DNA from 4 places in the Kitasatospora sp. NPDC091335 genome. Region 3 is predicted to be linked to each of the others. Evidence: riboswitches for the same ligand, from Rfam matches in the RefSeq annotation. Region 3 holds a riboswitch; each other region holds the start of a gene.
What was found. A riboswitch is a leader RNA that binds a small molecule or an ion and turns the genes downstream of it on or off. The one in region 3 is predicted to bind cyclic di-AMP.

Region 1: linked by a shared signal. The riboswitch ahead of ACIQOW_RS18220 (peptidoglycan DD-metalloendopeptidase family protein) and the one ahead of ACIQOW_RS02430 (NlpC/P60 family protein) in region 3 are both predicted to bind cyclic di-AMP.
Region 2: linked by a shared signal. The riboswitch ahead of ACIQOW_RS33880 (transglycosylase family protein) and the one ahead of ACIQOW_RS02430 (NlpC/P60 family protein) in region 3 are both predicted to bind cyclic di-AMP.
Region 4: linked by a shared signal. The riboswitch ahead of ACIQOW_RS26470 (M23 family metallopeptidase) and the one ahead of ACIQOW_RS02430 (NlpC/P60 family protein) in region 3 are both predicted to bind cyclic di-AMP.

Annotation. Positions count from the first base shown of each region.
Region 1 is NZ_JBIVUM010000007.1:374,649-381,617, forward strand. It holds gene ACIQOW_RS18195 (sugar kinase) at 1-499, shown strand, start outside; gene ACIQOW_RS18200 (IclR family transcriptional regulator) at 531-1,280, shown strand; gene ACIQOW_RS18205 (RidA family protein) at 1,315-1,725, shown strand; gene ACIQOW_RS18210 (DUF2470 domain-containing protein) at 1,878-2,597, shown strand; gene ACIQOW_RS18215 (hypothetical protein) at 2,616-3,272, opposite strand; gene ACIQOW_RS18220 (peptidoglycan DD-metalloendopeptidase family protein) at 3,749-4,756, opposite strand; cyclic di-AMP (ydaO/yuaA leader) riboswitch at 4,760-4,970, opposite strand; gene ACIQOW_RS18225 (DHA2 family efflux MFS transporter permease subunit) at 5,252-6,793, shown strand; gene purB (adenylosuccinate lyase) at 6,801-6,969, opposite strand, start outside.
Region 2 is NZ_JBIVUM010000022.1:7,251-14,219, forward strand. It holds gene eno (phosphopyruvate hydratase) at 1-1,025, opposite strand, end outside; gene ACIQOW_RS33880 (transglycosylase family protein) at 1,280-2,185, opposite strand; cyclic di-AMP (ydaO/yuaA leader) riboswitch at 2,191-2,356, opposite strand; gene ACIQOW_RS33885 (cytochrome P450) at 2,577-3,917, opposite strand; gene ACIQOW_RS33890 (SDR family NAD(P)-dependent oxidoreductase) at 4,174-4,596, shown strand; gene ACIQOW_RS33895 (MazG family protein) at 4,608-5,630, opposite strand; gene ACIQOW_RS33900 (protein kinase) at 5,977-6,969, opposite strand, start outside.
Region 3 is NZ_JBIVUM010000001.1:540,865-547,833, forward strand. It holds gene ACIQOW_RS02420 (NYN domain-containing protein) at 1-347, shown strand, start outside; gene ACIQOW_RS02425 (NlpC/P60 family protein) at 548-1,585, shown strand; cyclic di-AMP (ydaO/yuaA leader) riboswitch at 1,924-2,077, shown strand; gene ACIQOW_RS02430 (NlpC/P60 family protein) at 2,088-3,221, shown strand; gene ACIQOW_RS02435 (NlpC/P60 family protein) at 3,449-4,495, shown strand; gene ACIQOW_RS02440 (hypothetical protein) at 4,669-5,691, shown strand; gene ACIQOW_RS02445 (glycosyltransferase 87 family protein) at 5,776-6,969, opposite strand, start outside.
Region 4 is NZ_JBIVUM010000014.1:22,772-29,740, forward strand. It holds gene ACIQOW_RS26455 (sensor domain-containing protein) at 1-276, opposite strand, end outside; gene ACIQOW_RS26460 (GNAT family N-acetyltransferase) at 383-970, opposite strand; gene ACIQOW_RS26465 (hypothetical protein) at 1,013-1,888, shown strand; gene ACIQOW_RS26470 (M23 family metallopeptidase) at 2,012-2,845, opposite strand; cyclic di-AMP (ydaO/yuaA leader) riboswitch at 2,858-3,016, opposite strand; gene ACIQOW_RS26475 (YiaA/YiaB family inner membrane protein) at 3,211-3,501, shown strand; gene ACIQOW_RS26480 (alpha/beta fold hydrolase) at 3,622-4,449, shown strand; gene ACIQOW_RS26485 (TetR/AcrR family transcriptional regulator) at 4,521-5,087, shown strand; gene ACIQOW_RS26490 (SpoIIE family protein phosphatase) at 5,152-6,969, shown strand, end outside.

The sequences.
Region 1 (6,969 bases), on a different contig from region 3:
GCTGCTGCTCGGCGCCGACGAGGCCGAGGCCGCCTTCGGCACCGGCGACCCGGCCACCCTGCGGCGCCGCTTCCCCGCCCCGGCCACCGTCGTGGTCAAGGACGCGGCCAATCAGGTGACCGCGATGGACCGGGAGGGGACGGCGGTCACCGAGCCGGCCCTCGTGGTCGAGGTGGTCGAGGCCACCGGCGCGGGCGACGCCTTCGCGGCCGGCTACCTGGCCGGCACCGTCCGGGGCCTGGACCAGCGCCGCCGGCTGCGGCTCGGCCATCTGAGCGCGGCCTGCGCGCTGACCGCGCACGGCGACCAGGCCGAGCTGCCGGACGCCGCCGTGGTGACCGCACTGCTCGACGCCTCCCCCGCTCAGTGGGCGGCCACCAGGGTCACCGCGGAGGGCATCACGGGACCGGCCGTGCGCCCCGGCGCCGCCTCCCGTCCGGCCGGACGGGCGCCGACGGCCGACCCGTCGCCGTCCGCCGGCCGGGCCCGGGCACAATGAGCGGGAACCCCAGCCCTCGGAGCGGAGCACGATGAGCCAGACCGTCACCCGCGCCCTGCGCATCCTCGCCGAGCTCGGCGAGGGCCGGCGCTCCCTCGACCAGCTCGCCGAGGTGCTCGGCGTCCACAAGACGACCGTGCTCCGACTGCTCCAGAGCCTCGAAGAGGAACGGTTCGTCTACCGCGACGCGGCCTACCGCTACCACCTGGGCGCCGGGCTCTTCGCACTCTCCGGCCTGGCCCTGGAGCAGCGCGGCGTGCGCCGGATCGCCGCCCCGCACCTGGCCGAGCTGAACGCCGCGACCGGTCAGACCGTGCACCTGGCCGCGTACGAGGGCGGCGAGGTGGTCTACATCGACAAGTTCGACTCCCGCCACCCGGTCCGGATGTACTCCCGGATCGGCCTGCGCGCCGCCCTGCACAGCGCCGCCGTCTCCAAGGTGCTGCTGGCCGACCTGCCGCTGCCCGAGCGGCGCCGGGTGGTGGCGGGGATCGACTTCGTCCCGCACACCGAGCGCACCCTGACCACCCCCGAGGCCCTGCTCGCCGAGCTGGAGAAGGTCGCCGTCCAGGGCTGGGCGCAGGACCACGCCGAGCACGAGTCCTTCATCAACTGCGTGGCCGCGCCGGTCAGGGACGCCAGCGGCCGGGTGGTCGCCGCCGCCTCCATCTCCGTCCCGGACGTGGTCCTGCCGTACGAGCAGGTGCTGGACCTGCTCCCGCAGCTGCTCGCCACCGCCCGCGCCGTCTCGGCCGACTGCGGCCGCCCCGACCACTACTGACGAACCGTCGAGAACCCGAGAGACCAAGGAACCCATGTCCTCCGACAAGATCGAGATCCGTACCGAAGGCGCCCCCGCCCCCGCCTGGATGTTCTCCCAGGGCGTCCGCAAGGGCCCGATCCTCCAGGTCTCCGGCCAGGGCCCGCAGGACCCGGCCACCGGCGAGTACCTGTACCGCGGCGACGTGAAGGCGCAGACCCGCCGCACCCTGGAGAACGTCAAGGCCATCGTCGAGGCCGGCGGCGCCACCATCGAGGACGTGGTGATGTTCCGCGTCTACCTCACCAAGCGCGCCGACTTCCCGCTGATGAACGAGGTCTACGCCGAGTTCATCGACGAGAACGTCAGGCCCGGCGGTGTGAAGCCGTGCCGCACCACCATCTTCGTCGAGCTGCCGCAGGAGCCGATGCTGGTCGAGATCGACGCCCAGGCCGTCGTCGGCTGACCGGGCCCCGCCCGGCGAAGGGCCCGGACGCCTCCGCGCGTCCGGGCCCTCGGCATGCGCGGACGCCCGTCGGCCGATTGCCGAACGCCCGCTTGCCACACCCTCGGACGAATATTAGGTTAGGCTCACCTAACTTCACTGGAGGTCCGTCCATGAGCCTGCCCACCGGCGACACCGAGGTCCCCGAGCCCACCACAGCCGAACGGATCCACAGCCTGCTCGGCACGGCCTCCTCGCTCACCGTCCGCGCCCTGGGCGAGCACCACCACCTGGACACCCCGCTCTCCCTGCACGGCTCCCGGCTGCGGCTGCGCACCGCCCTCGACGACCCGCTCACCTCGGCCGCCGCCGGAGCCACCGAGGGCCTCGCCGTCGTCCTCGACGTCACCGACGTCGCCCCTGTCGCCGTCCGCGACCGCGTCCGCGCCCGCCTCACCCTGGCCGGCCGGCTGCACCTGGCCCACCTGACCGACGACGGCCTCGGCGTCCACCTGGGAGTGGACGTCGCCCACGCCGTCCTCGCCACCCCGTACGGCACCGCCGCGGTCACCGCCGCCGACCTCGCGCTGGCCGCCCCCGACCCGCTGGCCAGGTACGAGGCCATGATGCTCACCCACCTCGCCGACGACCACGCCGACGCGCTCGACGTCCTCACCCGGCTGCTCGACCCGGCCGTCCTCACCCACGCCCCGGACGTCCGCCCGCTCGCCCTGGACCGCTACGGCCTGGTGCTGCGCCTGGACCACCCGTACGGCCACCGCGACGTCCGCCTGGTCTTCCCCGAACCGGCCAGGGACACCGAGGACTTCGGCCACCGGATGCACGAGCTGCTGGCCGCCGCCCAGCACGGCCTGCCGGTCCGCCGCGGCTGAGCGCCGGCCGACCGGCCGTCACCGCTCGACCGTGTCCTCCAGCACGATCCGCCCCATCCGCGCGTACAGCCCGGGCCGCCACCGGCGCACCGCCAGCGCCAGTCCGAGCCCGGCCGCCGAGATGCCCGAACTCCCCACCCCCTTCAGCGCGTTCAGCGGATTCACGGCCTCGGCCACGATCCCGTCCGGACCGCCGCCGGAGAACAGCACCGCCAGCGAGACCGCGCCCAGCACCCCGGTCTCCAGCACCAGCGCGGCCCCGAGCACCCTGGCCGTCAGCTGGAGGTCGAACCAGCCCGCCACTCCGATCACCACCGCCCCGGACAGCGCGTACCAGCCCCAGCCCAGCTCCACCCCCAGCTGTGAACGGGCCAGCCCGCGCAGCGAGAACGCGAAGAAGCCGAGGACCGCGGCCTCGGTGACGACGTACGCGAGCACCGCGAGCAGCCCCGAGGCCAGTCCGGCGACCCGGCCCAGCCCGTGCGAGACGTAGCCGCAGAACGCGCCGGCCGCGGTGATGTGCCGGGCCATCGCCACGTACCCGACCGAGAACACCGTCAGCACCACGGTCGCCACGATGTACGCGGCGGGTGCGCCGACTCCGTTGCCCTGCCCGACGACGATCGGCAGGTTGCCGGTCATCGCGGTGATCGGGGCGGCGGTGGCGAGCGCCATGAACACCACGCCGACCAGGCAGACCGAGTCCGCCTTCAGCCGGTCGACCCCGCCCGCGCCCGGCCGGGCCCGCTCCGCCGTCTACCCCGCCGTCTCCCCGCCGCGGACCGCCATCCGGCCTCCTCGCCTCCAGGACCCGCCCGTCCGCCGGACCGGCCGGGCACTGACCGACCGCCAGCATGGCGCGCCGCGGGCAACCGGAGACGCGTCGACCGCCCATCTGGGCATCGGAGTTGACGCCGCGTTCGACCTGGACCGAACACCCCGGAAAGGCCCAGGGAAGACCAGGGAACGAAAGCGGCCGGCCCGGCTGCCCGAGGAATTCCTCGTACAGCCGGGCCGGCCTGGGCGTGTCCCTCGCCCATGTCCACCGTGCGGCGATCACCCGGTCGAGCGGTCACCCGACATGACCATCCCGGAGGATCGGTTCACCCCGCGACAGTGGCGGTTCCTGAAACCCTCGGAGCCCGTCAGGCTCAGAGCGCGACGCCGTGCGCCCGGAGGAAGGCGACCGGGTTGATGTCCGAGCCGTACTCAGAGCCGTTGCGGATCTCGAAGTGCAGGTGCGGGCCGGTCACGTTGCCGGTGGCACCGGAGAGGCCGATCTGCTGGCCGGCGGTGACGGTCTGACCGATCTTCACACCGATCGAGGAGAGGTGCGCGTACTCGGCGTAGTGGCCGTCGGCGAGCCTGATCTCGACCTCGTTGCCGTAGGCGCCGCCGTTGCCGGCCTTGACCACGACACCGTTGGCGACGGCGCGCAGCGGGGTGCCGGTGGAGGCGACGAAGTCCTGGCCGGTGTGGTGGCCGGAGGCCCACATCGAGCCGGCCACGCCGTAGGCGGTGCCCAGCTTCGGGCCGGCCAGCGGGGCGACGTAGCCGGAGGTGGCGGCGGCGACCGGAGTGGCGGTCACGGCCGCGGCCGGAGCGGCGACCTGCACCTGGGTCTGGAGCTGGGCGGACGGCTTGGCGGCCTCGGTCTTCACCTGGACCTGTGCCTGCGGCTTGGCGGCCTGGGTCGCCGGAGCGGCCGGCTTGGCGGGCTTCGCCGGAGCGGCGGGCTTGGCCGGAGCGGCCGGCTTCGCCGGGGCGGCGTCGGCGGACGGCGCGGTGGCGTGGCCAGGCAGCGCGAGCTGCTGACCCGGGAAGATCAGGTTCGGGTTGGCGCCGACGACCGAGCGGTTCTGCTCGTACAGCGCCTGCCAGCCACCGTCGACGCTCCTGGCGTCGGCGATCCTGGACAGGGTGTCGCCACTGACGACGCGGTAGCTCTCCGGCGCGGCCGGAGCGGCCGACCCGGTGGCCGCAGCGGCGGCCGGCGGGGCGTCGGTGGTGGCGACGGCGGCCTGCGGGGCCGGGGCGGTGTGCGCCTGGGCGGTCACCGCGGTCACGAGCGGCACGGCGAAGGAGACACCGGTGACGGCCGTGGCGATGCCGATACGGACGGCGCGGGGCAGGGCGATACGACGAGCCTGAGCAGGCATGGAATTTTTCCTCTCCGACGCCTGCGAGGTGAGCTGTCGGGTTCGGGCTGGAGTTGCCCGGCCGCATGCGCGGCTTCACCCCTAGCCGGTCCTGGTCGTCCACGCCCTGAGGCGCGAACTCCGGTCCGGCGACTTACCTGTGGGTCCCCCGCTCCTGCCGTACAGAGTTCGTTTCGAACCACCGGGCAGCGGCAGGATTCGGCGTTCCACCCGGCGGATCCGTCCGGACTGGCCGGGCGGTCGCTGAACTAAAACCCATCCGTTCGGGTGAAGCAATGTCGATCTCTTGAAACAGCAACAACCCTCCGGAGCCCAGTGACCCTCCGCAGGGACGACCACACGATACGTACACAATCCATTCACCCCCAGCCACTGATCCACGACCCTGCGCCGAGATCCGCGACGCTGCGCGGCCGGCCGCTCACGGACAGCTCGCGGCCAACACACCACCCGGTGAGCCTTGTCACGTGCGTCCCGGCAGCGCAGGATTCGCCCGTGACCACCTCAGAGGCAGGGACCCTGCGCCTGGGCACCGCGCAGGGCCGCCTGGTACTACTGGCGACGGTGCTCGGCTCCAGCATGGCGATGCTCGACGGCACCGTGGTGAACGTCGCCCTGCCCCGGATCGGCGCCGACCTCGGCGCCTCCCTGGCGTCCCTGCAATGGACGCTGAACGCCTATCTGCTCACCCTGGCGGGCCTGATCCTGCTCGGCGGCGCGCTCGGCGACCGCTACGGGCGGCGCAAGGTCTTCCTGATCGGCGTGGTCTGGTTCGCCGTCGCCTCCGCGGCCTGCGCCGCCGCGCCGAACATCCACGTGCTGATCGCCGCCCGCGCCGTCCAGGGCATCGGCGGGGCGCTGCTCACCCCCGGCTCGCTCGCCATGCTCCAGGCCGTCTTCCACCCCGACGACCGCTCGGCGGCGGTCGGCCTCTGGTCCGGCCTCGGCGGGGTCTCGGCCGCGGTCGGCCCCTTCCTCGGCGGCTGGCTGGTGGACGGCCCCGGCTGGCGCTGGATCTTCCTGCTGAACCTGCCGCTCGCCGCCGCCGTGATCGTGGTCACCACCCGGTCGGTGCCGGAGAGCCGGGACGAGAGCGCCTCCGGCCGGTTCGACGTGCTCGGCGCCGTGCTCGCCGCCCTCGCCCTCGGCGCGGTCACCTACGCGCTGACCGCCGCCGGCGAGGGCCTGTCCCCCGCCGTCTGGGTCAGCGGCGTGGCCGGCCTGGTGCTCGGCGTCGCCTTCGTCGCCGTCGAGCGCCGCGCGCCCGAGCCGATGCTGCCGCTCGGACTGTTCTCCTCCCGGCTGTTCACCGCGGTGAACCTGGTGACCCTGTGCGTGTACGCGGCGTTCAGCGGGGTCTTCTTCCTGCTGGTGGTGCAGCTCCAGATCGTGTCCGGGTTCTCCCCGCTGGTCTCGGGCTTCGCGCTGGTGCCGATCACCGTGCTGATGCTGGTGCTGTCGGCGCGCGCCGGGCGCCTCGGCAAGCTGATCGGTCCGCGCATCCCGCTGACCGTCGGTCCGCTGCTGTGCGCCGCCGGAGTGCTGCTGATGCTGCGCATCGGCGCCGACTCCTCGTACTGGGTGGACGTGCTGCCCGCCGTCACGGTGATGGGCTGCGGGATGACGCTGCTGGTCGCGCCGCTGACGGCGACGGTGCTGGCCGCCGTCGAGGTCCGGCACGCGGGCATCGCCAGCGGGGTCAACAACGCCGCCGCCCGGGCGGCCGGCCTGCTCGCGGTGGCCGCCCTGCCGGCGCTGGCCGGGCTGAGCGGCGACGCCTACCGGGTGCCCGCCTCGGTCGACTCCGCGTTCCACACCGCGATGCTGATCTGCGCGGGCCTGCTCACCGCCGGCGGGCTGACCGCCCTCGCGACCGTACGGGGCAACGTGCTGGCCCCCGCGGACCACCCGGTGGCCGAGCCCGACACCGAGTGGAGCTGCGGCACCACCCCGCCGCTCGACCCCGGCCACGTCACCGCGACGCGTGAGGGCCCTGCCACCGGCGGTCCGGCGGCAGGGCCCTCACGCAAGGCCTGACGAATCGTCAGAGAATGTCGCCCGGAACGTACTTGGCGGCCTCCGGGTAGGCGGCCGCGACGGCCTCCACCTGGCGGACCACCTCGGCGACCTGGGCACCGGCCGCGCCGGTGAAGGAAAGCTTGTCGGCCAGCAGCGCGTCCAGCGCGGCCCGGTCCAGCGGAATCCGCTCGTCG
Region 2 (6,969 bases), on a different contig from region 3:
AGCGAGCCGATCTGGTTCACCTTCACCAGCAGCGCGTTGGCGGTGCCGGTCTCGATGCCGCGGGCCAGGCGCTGCGGGTTGGTGACGAACAGGTCGTCGCCGACCAGCTGGACCTTGTCGCCCAGCTTGACGGTCATGGCCTTCCAGCCGTCCCAGTCCGACTCGTCCAGCGGGTCCTCGATGGAGACCAGCGGGTAGGCGGCGACCAGCCCGGCGTAGTACTCGATGAGCTCGGCCGCCGAGAGGGCCTTGCCCTCGAACTGGTAGGCGCCGTCCTCGTAGAACTCGGAGGCGGCGACGTCCAGGGCCAGCGCGATGTCGCGGCCGGGCACGTAGCCGGCCTTCTGGATGGCCTCGGTGATGAGGTCCAGGGCCTCGCGGTTGCTGTCCAGGTTCGGCGCGAAGCCGCCCTCGTCGCCGAGGCCGGTGGACAGGCCGCGCTCCTTCAGCACGCCCTTGAGGGTGTGGTAGACCTCGACGCCCCAGCGGACGGCCTCGGAGAAGGACTCCGCGCCGATCGGGGCGATCATGAACTCCTGGATGTCGACGTTGGAGTCCGCGTGCGAGCCGCCGTTGAGGATGTTCATCATCGGGACCGGCAGGACGTGCGCGTTCGGGCCGCCCAGGTAGCGGAACAGCGGCAGGTCGCTCGCCTCGGAGGCGGCGTGGGCGACGGCCAGCGAGACGCCCAGGATGGCGTTGGCGCCGAGCGAGGACTTGTCCGGGGTGGCGTCCAGGTCCAGCATGGCCTGGTCGATCAGGCGCTGCTCGGTGGCGTCGTAGCCGACCAGCTCCGGGCCGATCTGCTCGATGACGGCCAGGACGGCCTTCTCCACGCCCTTGCCGAAGTAGCGGTTCTTGTCACCGTCGCGCAGCTCCAGCGCCTCGAAGGCACCGGTGGAGGCACCCGACGGAACAGCGGCACGACCCGTGCTGCCGTCGTCGAGGCCGACCTCGACCTCGACCGTGGGGTTGCCGCGGGAGTCGAGGATCTCACGGGCTACGACGACATCGATGGACGGCACGAGGCATCTCCTTGCGGAAGCAGGGTCCGGTCTGACGGGGGGTGCTGTCAGCAGGACGATTGCGGAGTCGTTTACGACCAGAGCCTAACCGCCCGGGCTCCCGGGACCACGTCGACCTGGGTTCCGTCTCAGCGTGTGGCCCTCCTACCCGCCGGTAGTTCACCTGCTTGTCCCAGCTTGTCCCCCTGGAGCGGGCGAATACGGACGAAGGGGACCGGTAGGACCGGTCCCCTCCGCGCGTCGGGCGTGGCGGCTCAGCCGAGGTGCAGCACCTGGCCGGGCATGATCAGGTTCGGGTTGCCGCCGACGGTGGCGTGGTTCTGCTCGTACAGCGCGCTCCAGCCGCCGGACACGCCCTGGGCGGAGGCGATGGTCGACAGGGTGTCACCGGCGCGGACGGTGTAGTCGTGGCCCGCGGCCTGCGCGGCCGGCTGGGCGGCCCGCGGGGCGGCCTGCGGCTGGGCGGCGGTCTGGCCGGCGTACTGCTGGTAGACGCTCTGGTGGCTGGTCCAGTACCAGCCGCCGTTGTTCTGGTACCAGTACACCTTCGCGTCGGCGTCCCAGCCGGCCTTGCCGGAGAAGCCCTGGGCCTGCGGCTGCGCCTGCTGCTGCGGGGCGGCCTGCTGGACCGGCTTCGCGGCGGGCTTCGGTGCGGCCTGCTGCTGGGCGGCCGGCTTCTCGGCCGGCTTGGCGTGCTTCGGGGCCTGCTGCTTCGGGGCCTGCGGCTTGGGAGCCTGCTGCTGCTTGGCGTCCGAGGAGGTGTCGACCGCGGCCGGGGCGCCGCCCTTGGTCAGACCGGCCTTCTGGGAGCAGACCGGCCAGGCACCCGGGCCCTGCGAGGCGAGGACCTTCTCGGCGACCGATATCTGCTGGGCCTTGCTGGCCTGGTTGGCCTGCGCCGCGTAGGCGTTGCCGCCGTACGCCTTCCAGGTGCTGGAGGTGAACTGGAGGCCGCCGTAGAAGCCGTTGCCGGTGTTGATGCTCCAGTTGCCGCCGCTCTCGCACTGCGCGACCGCGTCCCAGGTGGAGACCGGTGCGGCGGAGGCGCCGGTGGCGGTGAGGAGCGGCATCGCGAGTCCGACGCCGGCCACACCGGCGACGGCGATGGCCTTCTCGGCCTGGGTGCGACGACGGTGACGGCCAGTTCCAACGAGCAGCATGAAGAGGTCCCTCTCCGTACGCCTGCGAGGTGAGCTGTCGGGTTCGGACCGGGAGGTGGCCCGGCCGCCGTGTGCGGAGAGATCCCGCTCGGGCGGCTTCACCCCAAGCCGTGGGGACGGCAACAAACCTGGTTCCCCCGCCCCTGCCCAGGGTTCTGGTCGGTTTCCCGTGACGCGGCGGGCAGGATTCGGCGTTCCGCGTACGAGGTCCGCAGCTGCGAACTCCAGGGAGAGTAGACAGATCATCAGACCAATCACAAGCTCATATCGCCGATATCACACATAAATTACGGCGCGTGTCCGACCGCCTACCAACGGCGGCGATATGTCCTGATTGATGGCTGTTCACACCACCGCTGAGGGCGATCGACGACGTCCCGTCAGCGTGACCTCAGGGCATCGGCGGCTCGGCGGGGGCGTGCGGAGGGGCGTGCGGGGAGCGGCTCTCCGGACTGAATTCCACCGGGAGTTCGCGCAGCCCACGCATGATCAGGCCACCTCGCCACCGCAGATTCTCCGGGCTTTCCGCGAGCCGCAGATCGGGCAGCCGGGAAAGCAGGGTGGCCAGTGCGGCGCGCCCCTCCAGCCGCGCGAGCGGGGCGCCGATGCAGTAGTGGATGCCGTGCCCGAAACCCAGGTGGGGATTGTCCGTCCGGGCCAGGTCGAGGGTGTTCTCGTCCGCGAACCTGGCCGGGTCGCGGTCCGCCGCGGCCAGCACCACCAGCACCGGGTCACCGACCGGGATGTCCACCCCGCCGACGGTCAGCGGCTGCGTCGCGAACCGCCAGGTCGCCATCTCCACCGGCCCGTCGTAGCGCAGGAGTTCCTCGATCGCGGTGTCCAGCAGCGCGCTCTCCCCGCGCGCCACCGACTCCTGCAGCAGCCGGCGCTGCCCGGGGTTGCGCAGCAGCGCGTAGGTCCCGTTGCCGATCAGGTTCACGGTCGTCTCGAAGCCGGCGAAGAGGAGGATGAAGGCCATCGCCGCGGCCTCGTTCTCGGTCAGGTGCTCACCGTGGTCGCTCGCCCGGATCAGGCCCGAGATCAGGTCGTCCCCGAGGTCCGCGCGCTTGCGGTGGATCAGCTCCAGCAGGTACGCCCGGATCCGCTTCACCGCCCGGCCCACGCCGCCGCGCTGACCGCCGCCCTGGCCCGGCTTCGTGTGGCGCACCATCATTCCGGCCCAGTCGCGGAAGTCGTCCTGGTCCTCGGCCGGCACGCCCAGCATGTCGCAGATCGCGTAGATGGGGAGCGGGAAGGCGAACTCGTGGATCAGGTCCGCCGAACCGCGCCGCGCGAAGCCGTCGATCAGCCGGTCGGTGAGCTGCCGCACCCGCGGCTCGAACTCGGCCACCCGGCGCGGGGTGAACGCCTTCGACACCAGTCGGCGCAGCCGGGTGTGGTCCGGCGGGTCGATGTTCAGCAGGTGGGTCATCAGGTCCGCCTGCCGCTCCCCCGGGATGCCCACCCGGCCGGTGCGGTGCGCCTGCCCGCTGTGGTGCGCCGGGTTCTTCGACAGCCGGCCGTCCGCTAGCGCCTGCCTGGCGTCCGCGTACCGCGTCACCAGCCAGGCCTCCACGCCGCTCGGCAGCGTGGTGCGGTGCACCGGGGCGTGCTCCCGCAGCCAGGCGTAGGCGGGGTACGGATCGGAGGCGAACTCCCAGGTGAACAGCTGGGGGCCGGTGGCGTCGGACGGCGCGGCGGCGGGCCTGGCGGGGTCGGGCTGAGCTGGCATGGACCGACCGTATCCGGTGCGCCGGGCACGCCCCTCCCCGACGGCGCGCGCCTGCCCGCGGACGGTGCGCCGCCGGGGTGCCGGCCCGGGGTGCCGACCCTCCGTGGACGGCTCTTGGACAGCTCTTGTCCGGAGCGTGGGCGTGAGCCTGGTCACCTGAGGGGTAACCACTGTTGCGGAGGGTCAGGACGTGCCTACGATCCTCCGCAATACGCGTGGGCGCCGGTGCGGTGTCGCCCACAGGGAGGAGCAGGCCATGCGGATCAGCGGGTCAGTCATCGTCATCGCGGTCCTCGACGGCGGGTCGGGCGCGGGCCTCGCCCGTCGGTTCGCCGCGGCCGGCACCGCCGGAATGCTGATCGCGGACCAGCACGTCGGCATCGCCGAGGACCTCGCCGCCGAACTCGACCGGCCCGGCTGCCCCGTCGTCGGCGTCTGCGGCGACATCCGCCGCCCCAGCGACGTCGCCGCCCTCGTGGACACCGCCGAGAAGCACCTCGGGCCGATCGACCTGTTCGCCGTGGCCGGCCCCGGCGGCGAGCGAATCGTCTCGCTCGCCGACCTGCCCGCCCACCTCGACCTGGAGCGCCTCGCCGAACTCGTCGTCCTCGTCGGCGAGGCCATCGGCGAACTCGTCCCGCCGCAGCGGCGCCCGGCGAGCGCCGCCACCGCGGCCTGAGGCCGGCACCGTCACTCCGGCTTGAGGCCCTCGGCCGCGCGCACCGCCTCCCGGTACCCGCGCGCGGCCGACCGCAGCGCGGCGTCCACGTCCACCCCGGCGTCGTGCGCCCGCTGCGCCACCGCGAGCAGCAGCCGGCCCGCCGAGTCCGCGGTCAGCTCGGCCGGCAGCTCGTACGACTCGTCCGGCACCTCCGTGAAGCCCGCCCGGCGCACCCGGGACACCAGCTTCGCCGCGTACGCCAGCGCGGGCAGCCCGGCCGGCACCCCGTCCAGCACGGACTCGCGGTCCGCCTTCTCGGCCGCCTTCAGCTGCTCCCAGTTCGCCTCCACCTCGGCGGCGCCCTCGGCCTCGACGTCCCCGAACACGTGCGGGTGCCGGTACACCAGCTTGTCGACGATGTCGCCGGCCACGTCGTCGATCGTGAACGGCCCGGTCGGGTGCTCCTCGGCGATCCGGGCGTGGAAGAACACCTGGAGCAGGACGTCGCCCAGCTCCTCGCGCAGCGTCTCCCGGTCCCCCTCCTCGATCGCCTCGACCAGCTCGTACGCCTCCTCGACCAGGTACTTCACCAGGCTCTCGTGCGTCTGCTCGGCGTCCCAGGGGCAGCCGCCCGGGGAGCGCAGCCGGTCCATCACCGTCACCAGGTCGAGCAGCCGGGACCCGGGCAGGTCGTACGAGCCGGGCAGCACCTCGATCTCGGGCACCTCGCCCGCGTGCTCCACCGCGAGGCGCGCCAGCGCGTCGGTCAGCCCCGGATCGCCGTCCGGGCCGCCCAGCCACACCGTCGGCCCGGCCCCGTCGGGCTGCCCGGTCAGCAGCCGCGCCAGCCCGGGCGCCGACCCTGGCTCCACCACCTCCACCGTCACCCCGGCCTGCCGCACCGCGGCCACCTGCGGGTGCCCCTCGTCCCCCACCAGCACCCGCCCCGCCGACCGCAGTGCCTCCCAGGCCGGCCACGCCAGCAGGCCGGGAGCCACCCGGTGGGTGGTGGTCAGCAAGATCAACTTCGCGCCCGGAACATTCGTCGTCACACCCCGAACCTACCCCCGGCCCCCACCCCCGGGGCCGCGGGACGGCGGCCCGGCCGACTTCCCGGTCCTGGACGGCGGCGACCCCGCGGCAGCGGCGGCGGCAGGCGTGTTCAAGAGGAGGCCCCGACGACCGGGACACGATGGCTGGGGCTCGTCTTCAAACCCTCGTCGTCCGCCCGTAGGGCGGGCGGGGCGGCGTTGGGGTGCGTGCATCGCAAGGCGGAGGTGGGGGCACCTCCCGGCCGAAGGCTGGGGGCGGAGTCCATGCGGAGCATCGGCGACCGACGACAACGCGGCGAGGTGCGTGCCCTGGCGTCGCCCCGCAGGCGGGGTTTGAAGACGGGCCCTAGGGGCGGGCCGGGGGCCAGGGGGTGGAGGCGGGGGTGAGGGTGGCGAGGGACTGGCGGAGGCGGCGGACGGCGGGGTGGTGGGGGCCGTCGCGGCGTTCGCGGTCGAGGAGCAGGGGCAGCAGCCACTGCCAGGCGTTCTGCGGGTCGCCGGCGGCGGCGAGGTGGAGGCCGATGCGTTCGCGGAGGTCGTGGCTGCGCTCGGGGTCGGTGTCGAGGCCGGATTCGAGGCGGGCGGTGTGGGCGGCGAGGAGGGCCTGGTACTCGGCGAGGGCCTCGGGGCCGTGACCGAGGCGGTCGAGGCAGATCGCGGCGCGGTACCGGTGGTCGAGGCCCTGGGGGCCGTGCGGGCCGCCGTCGGCGGTGGCGGCGAGCCGGCGGTACTCGGGCAGCGCCTGCCGGAGGTGGCCCTCGTGCAGGAGGGTGCGGGCGTAGATGGTGCGGATGGTGCGCACCAGGGGCGCGGCGTCGCCGAGTCCGGCCTCGGCCCGGGGCAGCAGGCGGGCCGCGAGGCCGAGCACCTCCGGGTGGCGGCCGGCGTCCACCAGGTCGGAGAGGTGGGCGCACTCCGCGCCCAGGTCCGGGCCCGCGGGGACGACCGGCGGTGCCGAGGGGGCGGGCGGGAGGAGGAAGGGCCTCGGCTCCGAGCGGACCACCGGCGCCGCGGTGGCCACCGCGGCCACCGCGGCCATCACCGCCGACGGCTGCGGCTGGTGCGGGAAGCGGTACGGCCGGGCCGGGTCCGGCAGCGGGGCGTAGCGGGGCTGCGGGGCCCGTTCGGCCGGGGGCAGCAGCGGGAGCAGCCGCGCGTACACGGTCTGGGCGTCGGCGGGACGGTCGGCGGGCTGCTTGGCGAGCAGGTCGAGCACCAGCCGTTCCAGCGGCTGCGGCACCTCGGGCCGCAACTCCCGCAGCGGAAAGGGCGGTTCGTCGACGTGCCGGCGCAGGACGCCGAGCGCGGTGGGCGCCCGGAAGGGCTCCTCGCCGGCGAG
Region 3 (6,969 bases):
TGACCAAGACCGGCTATCCGGCGCTGCCGCTGGAGCAGCAGCGGATCCGGCTGCTGGGCGGGCTGGCGATGCTGGCCCAGCGCACGCAGGCGGAGGTCACCTGTGTGTTCGACGGGCAGGACCTGGACGTCCCGGTGATCATGGCGCCACCGCGCGGGGTCCGGGTGCGGTTCAGCCGGACCGGGGAGACCGCGGACGAGCTGATCCGCCGTCTGGTGCGGGCCGAGCCGCAGGGCCGTCCGGTGGTGGTGGTCTCCACCGACCGGGAGGTCGCGGAGGGCGTGCGGAAGGCCGGCGCGCGCCCCGTGGCCTCGGTGTTGCTGCTGAACAGACTGGCCCGGCCCTGAGTCCGGACCGGATGGAATGATGCCTGGTCAGGGGTGGTTCCGAGCGGGTGTGCGGGTCTTGTGACGTCAGCGTGGGAACCGGATTTCACGCCTACGGGGGAGTAGCAGAACGGGTAGATGTTCACTAGGGTCTGGCGTCAAACCTATTTTCCGGAATCTCACCCCATCAGGTGAGTCCGATGGAAGAAGGAGCCGGACCCTTGGCATCCCACCGCCGTCCCAAGCAGCCGAGCCGCGCACGGATCTCCGTGCTCACCGCCGCCGCTGCGACCGCGGTCGCCCTCTCCGCCCAGGTGGCCGCGCACGCCGCGCCGCAGCCGAACAAGTCGGACGTCAAGGCGCAGATCGACCAGCTCCAGGAGGAGCAGGAGCAGGCGGCGGAGAAGTACAACGGCGCCAAGGAGCGGGCCGACCAGCTGCGCAAGCAGTCCGGCCAGCTCCAGGACCAGGTGGCCCGCGGCCAGGAGCAGATGACGCAGCTGCAGGGCGGCCTCGCCGAGGTGGCGGGCGAGCAGTACCGCACCGGCGGCATCGACCCGTCCGTCCAGCTGATGCTCTCCTCCGACCCGTCCGGCTACCTGGACAAGGCCTCCACCATCCAGCAGGCCGGCACCAGCCAGGCCGAGGCGCTCAAGGGGCTGCTGGACCAGCAGCGCCGGCTGGACCAGCAGAAGACCGAGGCGGCCACCGTGCTCGCCTCGCTGGAGAGCACCACCAAGGACCTGAACCAGGCCAAGACGGACGTCAACACCAAGCTGAAGGCCGCCCAGGACCTGCTGAACTCGCTCAGCGCCGCCGACCGAGCCGCGCTGCGGGCCCAGCAGACGCAGGAGGACCGCGCCTCGCGCGGCAGCGACCGGGTCGACCTCGGCAGCCTGCCGCCGGCCGGCGGCCTCGCGGCGGTGGCGGTGTCCAAGGCGATGGGCAAGCAGGGCTCGCCGTACGTGTGGGGCGCCACCGGATCGACCACCTTCGACTGCTCGGGCCTGATGGTCTGGGCGTACGGCCAGGCCGGCGTCTCGCTGCCGCGCACCTCGCAGGAGCAGGGCCACTACGGGACCAAGGTGCCCTCGCTGGACCAGGCCCAGCCGGGCGACCTGGTGGTCTACGGCAACGACATGCACCACGTCGGGATGTACATCGGCAACGGCATGGTGGTCCACGCGCCGCACACCGGCGACGTGGTGAAGGTGATGAAGGCCGACGCGATGTCGATCAACACCATCCGCCGGGTCTGACGGCCCGACACGCCGGAGGGGCCCCTTTCCCGGACCTGTGATCAGCGCCACCCCCTTGTGGGGGTGGCGTTCGGGTTTTCGGCGTTTCGTGACCGCATGGTGAGAACTGATCAGCCTTACGTGTGGCAGTGGTCACCATCGGTCATTTTCACAAAAGAACTTTGGCAATCTTCTGTCTTTTTTCTGACAAGGATTTGAACCGATCACGGTTCAGTTACTAGGGTCGTGCCCTGAACCACCGCACTCTCGATCGCCCAGCCAGGGTGGCGGCGGTGGTTTCCGTCGAGTTCGCAAGGCAGCGGGGCAGGTCGAAGCGACTGCCCGACAGGGGAGCCCAGTTCGTGGGGGCGCTGCGGAGCGGAGCCGGGGAACCACGTTCCTCCGGGGTGAATCGGCGCCAGGTCGGCCGGTGGAACGGCCGTGAGGCGTCGTAGGGCATGCTTCCGGCCCGAACCCGTCAGCTCACCCGGTAGGCGGCCGTAGGAAGAAGGAGTCCGCCTTCGTGGCGTCCCATCGTCGTCCCAAGCCCGCCGGCCGCGCCCGCGTCTCGATCCTGACCGGAGTCGCCGCCGCAGCCGTCGCCCTCTCCGCGCAGTCCGGCGCCCACGCCGACCCGCAGCCGACCAAGGAACAGGTCAAGGAGCAGGTCGACCAGCTCAACGAGCAGGCCGAGGTCGCGACCGAGAACTACAACGCCGCCCAGGCCAAGCAGCAGGAGCTGGAGAAGCAGGTCTCCGGCCTCCAGGACCAGGTGGCCCGTCAGCAGTCCCAGGTGACCGAGCTCCAGGGCGGCCTGGCCGAGATCGCCGGCGAGCAGTACCGCAACGGCGGCATCTCGCCGACCGTCCAGCTGATGTTCTCCTCCAGCCCGGAGGGCTTCCTCACCCAGGCCGGTGCGCTGAACCAGGCCGGTGCGACCCAGAAGGGTCAGCTGAAGGAGCTCCAGGAGCAGCAGCGCAAGCTCGACCAGGACCGCAACGAGGCCCAGGGCAAGCTCGCCGAGCTGGAGTCCACCACCCAGCAGCTGAAGACCGCCAAGCAGGACGTCCAGGGCAAGCTGAAGGCCGCCCAGGACCTGCTGAACACCCTGACCGAGCAGGAGCGCCAGGCGCTGCGCCAGGCCGAGGAGAAGGCCGCGGCCGAGGCCAAGGTCAAGGCCGACGCCGCCAAGGCCGAAGCGGCCAAGGCGCAGCAGCAGGCCGACCGCGCCTCGCGCGACAACAGCCGCAGCGACATCTCGACCGGTTCGGCCGCCGCCGCGCCGGTGAAGGTCGCGGCCGGCAGCTCCCGCGGTGCCGCCGCCCTCTCGTACGCCGCCTCCAAGGTCGGCAGCCCGTACGTCTGGGGCGCCACCGGCCCGGGTTCCTTCGACTGCTCCGGTCTGATGGTCTGGGCGTACAACCAGGCCGGCGTGTCGCTGCCGCGCACCTCGCAGGCGCAGGCCTCGGCCGGCACCCGGATCGGCACGGACATCTCCCAGGCCCAGCCCGGCGACCTGCTGATCTTCTACACCGACGCCCACCACGTCGGCATCTACGCCGGCAACGGCCAGGTGCTGCACGCGCCCAGGACGGGCACGAACGTGCGCTACGAGGCGGTCACCAACATGCCGCTGACCGGCATCGTGCGGGTCTGATCCCCGCTCGGACGCTTCCGGGCCCGGCCTTCCTCGGGGAAGGCCGGGCCTGCGGCTTTTCCGGAAGGTCGAGCTGATGTCCGATTAGTGGGCGAATATTCGGGTTAGGAGGGGTTTGGACTCGGTTGCCCGGACTCGCTAACGTCTGCCACCGGACTCCCGCTCGACGGCCGCCCACCATGGCGCGGCGGCGGGGACCGCGCCGCAGGATTGGAGCCGCTGCCGCCATGCCCGTGCACCGTCGTTCCCAACTGCTCGCCCGGGCGCTGGTGCTGACCGCGGCCGCCGCCACCGCGCTGGGCGTGGCCACCGGAGGCAGCGCCCAGGCCGCCCCCGGCAGCCCGGACCCGGCCGACCGACAGGACGTCAAGGCGCAGGTGGAGCAGCTGTACGACGAGGCCGAGCAGGCGTCCGAGAAGTTCAACGCGGCGCAGGAGGCCCAGCGGCGCCTCCAGGGCGAGACCACCATCCTCCAGGGCGAGATCGCCGGCGCCCAGGACCAGCTCAACCAGCTGCGCGGCGACCTGGCGACGGTGGCCGGGGCGGAGTACCGCGGCGGCGGCATGACCCAGACGGCCCAGCTGATCCTCTCGACCGACCCGGAGGGCTACCTGGCCCGCGCCCGCGCCATGGGCCAGGCCGCCGCCCGCCAGCAGGAGAGCCTGCACGAGCTGATCACCCGGCAGCGCCGGCTCGACCAGCGCCGCACCGAGGCGGCCGACAAGCTCGCCGAGCTGGACCAGGCCCGCCGGTCGCTCGCCGACGGCAAGCAGCAGATCCAGCAGCGGCTGGCCAAGGCGCAGAAGCTGCTGAACGGCCTGGGCGGCGCCGAGCGGGCCCGGCTGGCCGCCCAGGACGCCAGGGACGCCGAGCGCCGCGCCACCCGGGGCACCGACCGGCTGGACCTCGGCACCGCCCCGCCCGCCTCCGAGCGCGGTGCGGCCGCGCTGGCCGCCGCGGTGCGGATGATCGGCTCCCCGTACGTCTACGGGGCCGCCGGCCCGCACGCGTTCGACTGCTCGGGTCTGATGTACTACAGCTGGCGGCAGGCCGGAGTGACCCTGCCGCGCACCTCGCAGGCCCAGGCGTACGCCGGGCAGCGGATCAGCCTGTCCGAAGCGCGACCGGGAGACCTGGTGATCTTCTACCGGGACATGCACCACGTCGGCATGTACGCCGGCGGCGGCGTGATCGTGCACGCCCCCCGCCCGGGCGCCAGGGTCCGCTACGAGAGCGTCGGCGCCATGCCGGTCTCCGGGGTGGTCCGGCTCTGAGCACCCCGCCGACCGACCCCGCCGACATACCCGGCTCCGGCCCCCGACGCACGCTGTCCAGGCGCGGCGCGCTGCTGCTCGCGGCCGGCGGGCTGACCCAGCTGTCGCTGCCGCCGGCCGCCCCCGCGGCGCCCGCGGCGCGGACGGCGGACCGCCGCGGGCAGGTGGCCGCCGTGCTCGCGGAGCGGGTGCGCTCGGCGCCGCCCTGGTCCGGGCTGCCGGTGGCCGGGGCGGAGTACCGCAACCTGGTGCTCGCCGGGGCCGGCGGGCCGGAGCGGCTCACCGCCGCCGCCGACCTGGCGGTGCGGATCGCCGGGTACGACGAGTACCCGATGGTGTACCCGCGCCGGATCGAGCTGGTACGGGCCGGGGCCGACTGGCGGGTCGAGCGCGAGGAGGCCGCGAGCGGGCCGCCCGCGCCGTGGGACTTCGGGCCGCTCCGGTCGGCGCCGGGCGCGCACTGCCTGGTGCTCGGGCCGGCCGCCGGCCCCGACCCGGCCGAACTGGTCGCGGTGGGGGACCGGGCGGTGCCCGCCGTCACCGAGGTCTGGGGCGGCGACTGGCCCGGGCGGCTGCTGCTGGAACGGCCCGCCACCGGAGAGCAGTTCGCCCGGCTGCTGGAGGGCGACCCGGCCGGCTGGACGGGCATGGCGGCGGTCACCGTGGCCGCCGCCGGCGCGCCCTGGCACACCCCGGCGGACCGGGTGCTGGTCAACCCGGAGGCGTACCGGCGGCTCAGCGACTTCGGCCGCCAGGTGGTGGTCACCCACGAGGCCACCCACGTCGCGACCAGGGCCGACACCCGGGCCTGGACCCCGCTGTGGCTGTCCGAGGGCATCGCCGACTGGACCGCCTACCGCGACTCGGGCCGCAGCCCGCGGCAGATCGCCCCCGAGCTGGCCAGGGACGTCGCCGACGGGAAGCTGCCCACCGCGCTGCCCGCCGACCAGGACTTCACCGCCGGCGCGACCGGCATCTCCCAGGCCTACGAACAGGCCTGGCTGGCCTGCGAGCTGATCGCCCGCGAGCACGGGCCGGGCCGGCTGGTCGCCCTCTACCGGGCGGTCGGCGCGGCGGACGGGCAGGGCGAGGACCGGGAGCGCCGCACCGACCGGCTGCTGCGCCGCGAACTGGGTGTCGGCCTGGACGACTTCACCCGGCTCTGGCTGGAGCAGGTGGCGGCGCTGAAGGGCTGAACAGCGGCCCCGCTGTGTTGGTCCGCGGTGCCGCTGTGCCGGTCGGCGGCGCCGCCGGGCTGATCGGCGCCGTTGAAGGGCCGGTCAGCGGCGCTGCTGGGCCGGGGTGCCGGGGCGGCGCCGCTCGACCGGGGCGCCCGGGTGGTCGATGCCGTCCAGCAGGTCCTGCTCGTAGGCGATGCCGGGGCGCACCGGGTAGCCGGCGGCCGACAGCTCGGCGGGCTCGCGGTCCAGCACCACGGTCGGCGGCAGCGCCGCCCCGCCACGGGTGGAGCGCCAGAGCCGGACGCAGGAGAGCAGGGCCGCGGCCAGCAGCAGCAGGTTGCGCAGGGCCAGCACGGCGACCGCCGCCGGGCCGCTGGCCAGCACCTGGGAGAACATGATCGGGAATTCGAGCAGGGTCAGCGGGCAGGCGAGCAGGATCAGCACCGCCACCGGCCGCTGGCTGGTGCTGCGCACGGTCAGGCAGACCGCCGCGACGCCGATCAGCCAGACCAGGTACTGCGGGCTGATCACCCGGCTGGTCACCACGAAGATCAGCAGCGCGCACAGCGCCGCGTCGTACATGGTGGCCGCGTTGCGGCGCTTGGAGGTGAAGCGCCACAGCAGCAGCCAGGCGAAGCCCAGCAGGGTGCCGGCCATCATCACCTTGCTGATCACGGCGACCCACGGCCCGAGCATCTCGGGGGAGCCGTAGTTCATGGTGACCCGGCCGTCCCAGGTCCCGGCGATCCTGGCGAGGTGCAGCGGCAGCGCGCCGAGCGACTCGACCTCGATGCCGCGGTCCTTCTGGAAGGCCAGGAAGTCGAAGGCGCCGTTCATCCCGGCCGTCAGCAGGAAGCCGATGGAGACGGCGGTGGCGCCGGCCAGCGTCCAGGAGCGGCGGGTGCGGCGGCCGGAGGGGGTGCCGATCAGGCCGATCAGCGGCCAGATCTTGACGATGCCGCCCAGGCCCAGCAGCACCCCGCCGACCGCCGGGCGGCGGATCAGCGCCAGCAGGCCGGCCAGGGCGACCGCGGTGACGATGACGTCGAAGCGGTTGTAGATCATCGGGCCGAGCAGCGGGACGCCCACCACCCACATCCAGGCACCGGTCAGCGCCCGGCCCCGGCGCAGGCCGGTGCGGACCAGCAGCGCGGTCGCGGCGGCGTCGGCGATCCCGCAGATCACCCAGAACGAGACCAGGTACGACCAGGGCAGCAGGCCCGGCAGCAGGATCACCAGGGCGGCGCCCGGCGGGTACTGCCAGGTCACGTCGTCGAACGGGAAGGTGCCGGT
Region 4 (6,969 bases), on a different contig from region 3:
GAGGCTGGTCAGGGCGCCCAACACGGGCAGGCCGAGGACGGTGACGAAGGTGCCGAGGCCGAAGCAGAACATGGTGATCGAGACGGCGAACCCGGCGATCGCCACCGGCAGGCCGGTGAGCGCGTAGCCGACCTCGCGGTAGTAGTACGCCGAGAACGGCGCCCGCCACGCGGCCGGCCGCTGCCCGGTCCTGCGGGCCGCGGCGGGACGCGGGACGCCACCGTGACCGCCCAGGACGTCCCACTCCCGGTCCTCCATGCTGTGGCTGCTGCTCATGCTCCCGGCCCCTCGTTCTGGCGTTCGTTCGTCCCGCTGACGAGGTCCAGTCTGGTGGACGCGCCGACCGGGCGTGATCCGGAGGCCTGGCGGATCCGGGGTGGGGTTAACCCCCCTCCCCCCGGGCGGCCGGGCCCGGCCACTCGTCGGCGAGCAGCGCGTAGAGGTACGAGTCGGACCAGACGCCGTCCTTGAACCCGTCGTGCCGCAGCCGCCCCTCCCGCCGGAAGCCCAGCCGGGTGAGCGCCTTCACGGAGGCCGCGTTGTCCACGTGGACCCGGGCGGTCAGCCGGTGCAGGTCCAGCGGGCCGAAGGCGAGGCCGCGGAGCAGGCCGACGATCTCGCCCGCGTAGCCGCGGCCCCTGACCTCGTCGGCCAGCACGCACCCCAGGTCGGCGGAGCGGTGCCCGCCGAGGACGAGCGAGGCCTGCCCGACCGGCGGCGCGTCCCGCGGGTCCTCGGCGTCGGCGAGCCTGGTGACGGCGAGCCGGTAGGTGTCCCGCTCCCCGGCCATCGCCTCCTCCAGGTAGAGCTCGATCTGGTCGGCGCAGGCCTCCCGGTCGCACGACCCGAAGGGCAGGTACCGGGTGACCTCGGGGTCGCCGAACAGCGCGTGCAGCGCGTCCACGTCGCCCTCGGTGTGGTGGTACTCGCGGATGGCCAGTCGCGGGCCGGTGAGTCGTACGGGGAGCATGGCTGCCGACCCTATCCCCGCCCGGCGGCTACCGTTCGGACTATGAACGACGAAGACCTGCGGCTCGCCCCCCGCACCAAGGCCGCCGACCTGCTCGCCTGGGCGGCCGAGCAGGGCCGCGCGCCGGTGGCCGAGGGGCCGCTGCGCACGGTGCTGGCGCTGCTGGAGCTGGGCGAGGGCAGGATGCACGACGGCTGGCCGGAACTGACCTCGAACGCGGTGGAGCACCTGCTGTACGAGCGCCTCCACCTGTACGTCCAACCCGCGCCCGAGGAGGACCCGCTCGCGTACGGCGACGCCGTCCGGATGCTGGCCGACCACCAGCGGGCGGCCCGGCGGCTCAACGCCAAGCGCCAGGAGCGGCTGCACGCGGAGGCCGAGTGGCAGGGCGAGGTCGCGGCCGGACTGCTGCGCCGCGCCGACCTGGTGACCTGGCCCCGGCTGTACGCGCTGCTGCTGCACGCGCACGGGGTGGACGTCGCCGACGGGGAGGCGGTGCGGGACTGGCTGGCCGGTTTCGGCGGGCTCGCCGAGGAGGAGCGGCTGGCCGCGTACGAGGACCTGGCGCCGGCCGGCTGGCTGGACGAGCCGGACGAGCAGGGCTGGGGCTGGAGCCGGGTGCTCTCGGTCGGCATGGCCACCGACGGCGCGCGGCGGCTGCTGGAGCAGGGCCTGATGCGGCGCAGCTACCGCAACCTGGCCGAGCTGACCGCGCTGGGACGGCCGATGCCGGACGAACTGGCCGGGGACTTCGGCGAGTTCGAGGACGCGGCGGTCGAGGCGGCGCTCGACCTGTTCGGCGAGTGGACGGTGCCGGGGCTGCCGCGGCTGCTGGTGGAGGAGTTCCCCGAGCTGGCGCCGGAGCCGGGCCAGAAGGAGATCGACGCGTACCTGGCGCAGCTGCCCGCCGAGGAGTGAGAGACCGCGAAGACCCCCGGCCGGGAGCTCGTGCTCCGGGCCGGGGGCCTTCGCGGGGGCGTCTGCGAGCGGGTGCCTCAGCCGGCGGGTGCCGTGAGACCGGGGGCCGTCAGGCCCGGGGCGTCACGGGTTGAGGCCGCGCTGCTGGAGCCAGGGCTCCGGGTCGACCGGGGCACCGCCGCCGGGGCGGATCTCCATGTGCAGGTGCGGGCCGGTGACGTTGCCGGTCGCGCCGACCTTGCCGATCTGCTGGCCGGCGACGACCTTGCCGGAGCCCTTGGTGATCGAGGAGAGGTGGCAGTACCAGATCTCGGTGCCGTCGGGCAGGGTCTCGACGATCCGGTAGCCGTACGAACCGGCCCAGCCGGCCGAGGTGATGGTGCCCTGGCCGAGCGCGTGGACCGGGGTGCCGGTGTCGGCGGCGAAGTCCAGGCCGGTGTGCAGGTTGGCCCAGTAGCGGGCGCTCTGGCCGTAGTGGGCGGAGAGCCGGTAGTCGTCCACCGGCAGGGTGAGGGCGGCGGCCTTGGCCCGCTCGGCCTCCTCGGCGGCGCGCTTGGCCTCGGCCTCCTTGGCGGCGGCCTTGGCCTCGGCCTCCTGCGCGGCCTGGACCCTGGCGGTCTCCTCGGCGGCGGTGCGCTGGCTGTCGGCCTGGTGCTGGATGCGGGCGGCGAGCGCGAGGCCGGGGTCCGCGGAGAGGGCGACCGGGGCCTCGTCCGGGGCTTCGACCGCGGGGGCGGCGGCCGGGGTGGCCGAGGCGAAACCGGTGGCCCCCAGGGTGGCGGCGACGGCGGTGACGCCGAGCAGCGGGGAGGTTCCGCGGGTCTGACGCGGCATCCGGTGGCGGTTGGTCTCGGCCTCCGGGCCGAAGGCGTCGGGGCCTTCCGAGCCGGGGTGGTCGAGGAGCTGGGTACCGGCTGCGGGGCCGGCCGGGTGTGCCGGGGTGTACGTCGACGCCACGGAGGCGCGCTCCTTTCCTTCCTTCGCGCCTACCGGGTTAGCTGACGGGTTCGGAGCAGGAAGGTCTCCTACGGCCGGGCCTGGGCCCCGCCGATTCACCCCAGGGAACGTGGTTCCCCGGCTCCCTGACCTGCCCGGAGGCCGGTCGGTGGGATTAGGCACCGCGCACGGTGCCGTCTGGGTACGGCGTTGACGACCGCGCTGCGTTATCAAACGTTAATCCTAGGAGGCGCCGATTCCAAGCCATCCGGTGGAAGCGACTGTCGACCATATGATCGGACGTCAACGAACGACCCCTCATGCACGGCTCCATCTGAGTACTCCTACTCATGTGCGGTCCGGCCGGGCGGCCGCATCCTGACGCCATGAGCGCACCGATGCAGACCCGCACGACGGCCGCCTACTACATCCAGGCCGTCCTCTCGTTCGCCCTGTCCGGCACCACCCTCGCCGTCGGGATCGCCTATCTGCCGGTCGGCGGGTGGACCCGGGCGTTCCTCGGAATCGGCCTCCTCTACACCGTCACCTCCGCGTTCACGCTGGCGAAGGTGATCCGGGACAAGCAGGAGACCAACGAGATGGTGACCCGGGTCGACCAGGCCCGGCTGGAGAAGCTGCTCAGCGAGCACGACCCGTTCAGGGTCGAGGGCGCCTGACCCGCCCCCTTCCCGGATCGCCGCCCGCCGGCTGCTTGACGGCTAAGGCTATTAGCCTTAGCTTTATGGCTATCGGCAGCAACGCCGATGCCCCGCCCCGGCGGCCCGAGGAGGACCCCCATGAACGGCACCATCACCCCGAGCACCCAGTGCCTGACCGTCCCCGGCGGCCGGATCGCCTTCGACGACACCCGGCAGGGCGACGGCGCCCCCGTCGTCCTGCTCCCGGGCATGCTCGACAGCCGGGCCGCGTACCGGCACCTGCGCCCGCTGCTGGTCGCCGCCGGCCACCGGGTCGTCACCATGGACCTGCGGGGCTTCGGCGAGTCCTCGATCGCCTGGGACGACTACGGCCCGGCCGCCCTCGCCGGCGACGTCCTCGCCCTGCTCGACCACCTCGGCATCGAGCGCGCCGTCCTCGCCGGGAACTCGTACACCGGGGCGACCGTCGTCAGGGCCGCCGGGGATGCGCCCGGGCGGGTCGCCGGGATCGTGCTGATCGACGCCTTCGTCGAGACCCCGCCGCCGGGCGCCCTGATGCGCGCCGCCATGGGCCTGATGGGCGCGGCCCTCGTCCACTGGCCCGCCGCCTGGGGCTTCTACCTGCGCCGGATGGCCTTCCCCGGCGCCAGGCCCGCCGACTTCGACGCGTACGTGGACGGGCTGGTCTCCGACCTGCGCACCCCCGGACGCAAGACCGCCACCCGCGGGTACGTCCACGGCGACTCGGCGCCGGTCGGCTGGACGGCTGCGGTGCGGTGCCCCGCGCTGGTGGTCATGGGCAGCAAGGACCCCGACTTCCCGAAGCCGGAACTCGTCGCCGACCGGCAGGCCGCGGCGCTCGGCGCGCGGAAGGCGATGATCGAGGGGTCCGGGCACTACCCGATGGCCGACAACCCGGCGGCCACCGCGGACGCCCTGCTGCCCTTCCTCGCCGAACTCGGCTGACCGACCGCCGCCCGCCGGCAGCCCGACCGCCGCCCGCACCCGCCCGACTTCCGTACGGAGAGCCCGAACCCATGCCCCGCGTAGGACTGACCCCCGACCAGGTCGTCGACCACGCCCTCGCCCTCATCGACGAGCAGGGCGCCGAGGCCCTCACCCTGGCCTCCGTCGCCGCCAGGGCCGGGGTCGCCACCCCCTCGCTGTACAAGCACGTCAGCGGCGGCCTCGCCGAACTGCGGCGGCTGATCGCCGTCCGGGTCACCGGGGAGCTGGCAGACCGGCTGGCCGAGGCGGCGGTCGGCCGCAGCGGGGACGACGCCGTCGCCGCGGTGCTGCGCGCCTACCACGCGTACGCCACCGAGCACCCGCACCGCTACAACGCCCTCCCCCAGGCCCCGCAGCCCGACGACGACCTGGCCCGCGCGGCCGCCCGGCTCGTCGGCGTGATCATCGCCGTCCTGCGGGAGTACGGCCTCGACGGCTCCGAGGCGATCCACGCCGCCCGCACCGTCCGCTCGCTCGCCCACGGCTTCGCCTCCCTCAGCGCCGCCGGCGCCTTCCGGCTCGCCGAGGACCTCACCACCACCCACGACCGCCTCATCACCACCCTCACCACCGGCCTCCGCGCCTGGCCTGTTTAGCCCAGCCGCCCGGGCCCGGCTCGGTCACCATCCGCCCCCCGGGGAAATGGGGTATCAAGGGTCAGTGCCCCTGGAGCCCGCCGGCAGTCCGACCACGCGCAGCGCGATGCGCTGCGTGCGCCTGCTGCTCGGCTGCACCAGCGCCGCCGGACTGCTCGGCACCGTCCTGGCCGAGGGCCCGGGCTGGATCACCGGCGAGGGGTCCGTGCTCTACCTGCTGGACTCCGCCGGGATGCTCCGGCTGATCGCCTCGCACGGGCTGCCGGACTGGGCGCACGAGCGCTACGGCGTGGTCGACCCCGCCGGTGAGCTGCCCGCCGCGATGGCCCTGCGGCTGCGCCGCCCGTACCTGCTCGGCCCCGAGCACACCAGCGTCGACTACCCGGACGGGAACGCCGGCATGGGCACCGGGATGATCACCGTGATCACCCTGCCGATGGTCGTGGACGAGCGGCCGATCGGCGTCCTCGCCCTCACGCTGGCCCACCGGGGCACCGTGCCGCGCCGCGACCTGGACGTCCTGGAGACGGTCGCCGAGGCCTGCGCCCACCGGCTCTCCCACCTGCTGGACCACGCCGACGCCCACCTCCCGCACGGCACCCGGGCCCCGTACGGCGTCCGGTCGCCCGAGGACCCGCGGGCGGCCGACGGCCGCCACGCCGGGCCGGCCCACCCGCTGCTGTCGCTGGCCGTGCGGGCCGCCGGGCACGGCGCCTTCGAGCGCGACCTGGTCACCGGGGAGAGCTACTGGGACGCCGAGGCGTTCCGGCTGGCGGGCCGCCCGGCCGCCCCGGACGGCACCGCTCCCGAGCTGGACCGGCTGGTCCACCCCGAGGACCTGCCGGACGTGCAGGCCGCGCTGGCCGAGGCGCTGGCCACCGGCGGCCGCTACCGGATCGGCTACCGGGTGGTCCGGCCCGGCGGCAAGGTGGCCCGGGTCGAGGAGTCCGGCGAGGTGATGCTGGACGTGCACGGGCGGCCGGTGCGGATCGCCGGGCTGCTCGCCGACGCCGGGCACCGGGGGCAGCCGCCGGCCGAGGAGCGGAACTCCCCCGCCGCCGCCAGGACGGCGCTGCTGCTGACGCTCACCCGGGCGCTGTCCAGGGCGGTGACCGTCCGGGACGTCACCACCGCGGTCACCGACGTCGCCCGCCCCGCGCTCGGCGCCTCCGGCATCGTCCTGGACCTGGTGGACGAGGGCCGGCTGCTGCCCGTCTCGCACACCGTGTACGGGGGCCCGCGGCGCACCGAGCTCACCCGCCTGGCGGACCTGTCCGAGGACGTGATGCAGCGGTCGCTGACCCGCTCCGCCCCGCTGTTCAGCGACCCCGCGGCGGCCCGCACCCGGCGCGACCCGCTCTCCCCGGCCGCCTGGGCGGTGCTGCCGCTGGTCGCCTCCGGGCAGCAGGTCGGCTCCTGCCTGATCACCTTCGCCGCCGAGCGCGCGTTCGGCCGCGAGGACCGCACCCTGTACTCGGCGTTCGCCGGCATCCTCGCGCAGTCCCTGGAGCGGGCCCGGCTGTACGACACCCACCACCACCGGGCCACCGAGCTGCAGCGCGCGATGCTCCCGCGCACCCTGCCCCGGCTGCCCGGGATCACCAGCGCCGCCCGCTACCTGCCGAGCACCGAGGGCATGCAGATCGGCGGCGACTGGTACGACCTGCTGCGGCTCCCGGACGGCCGGATCGGGCTGGTGATCGGCGACGTCCAGGGGCACAACGCCGAGGCCACCGCGGTGATGGGCCAGCTGCGCAGCGGCCTGCGGGCGTACGCGACGGACGGGCACGACCCGGCTGCCACCCTGACCCGGACCAGCCGGCTGCTGGCCGAACTGGACACCGAGCTGTTCGCCACCTGCCTCTACCTGACCCTGGACCCG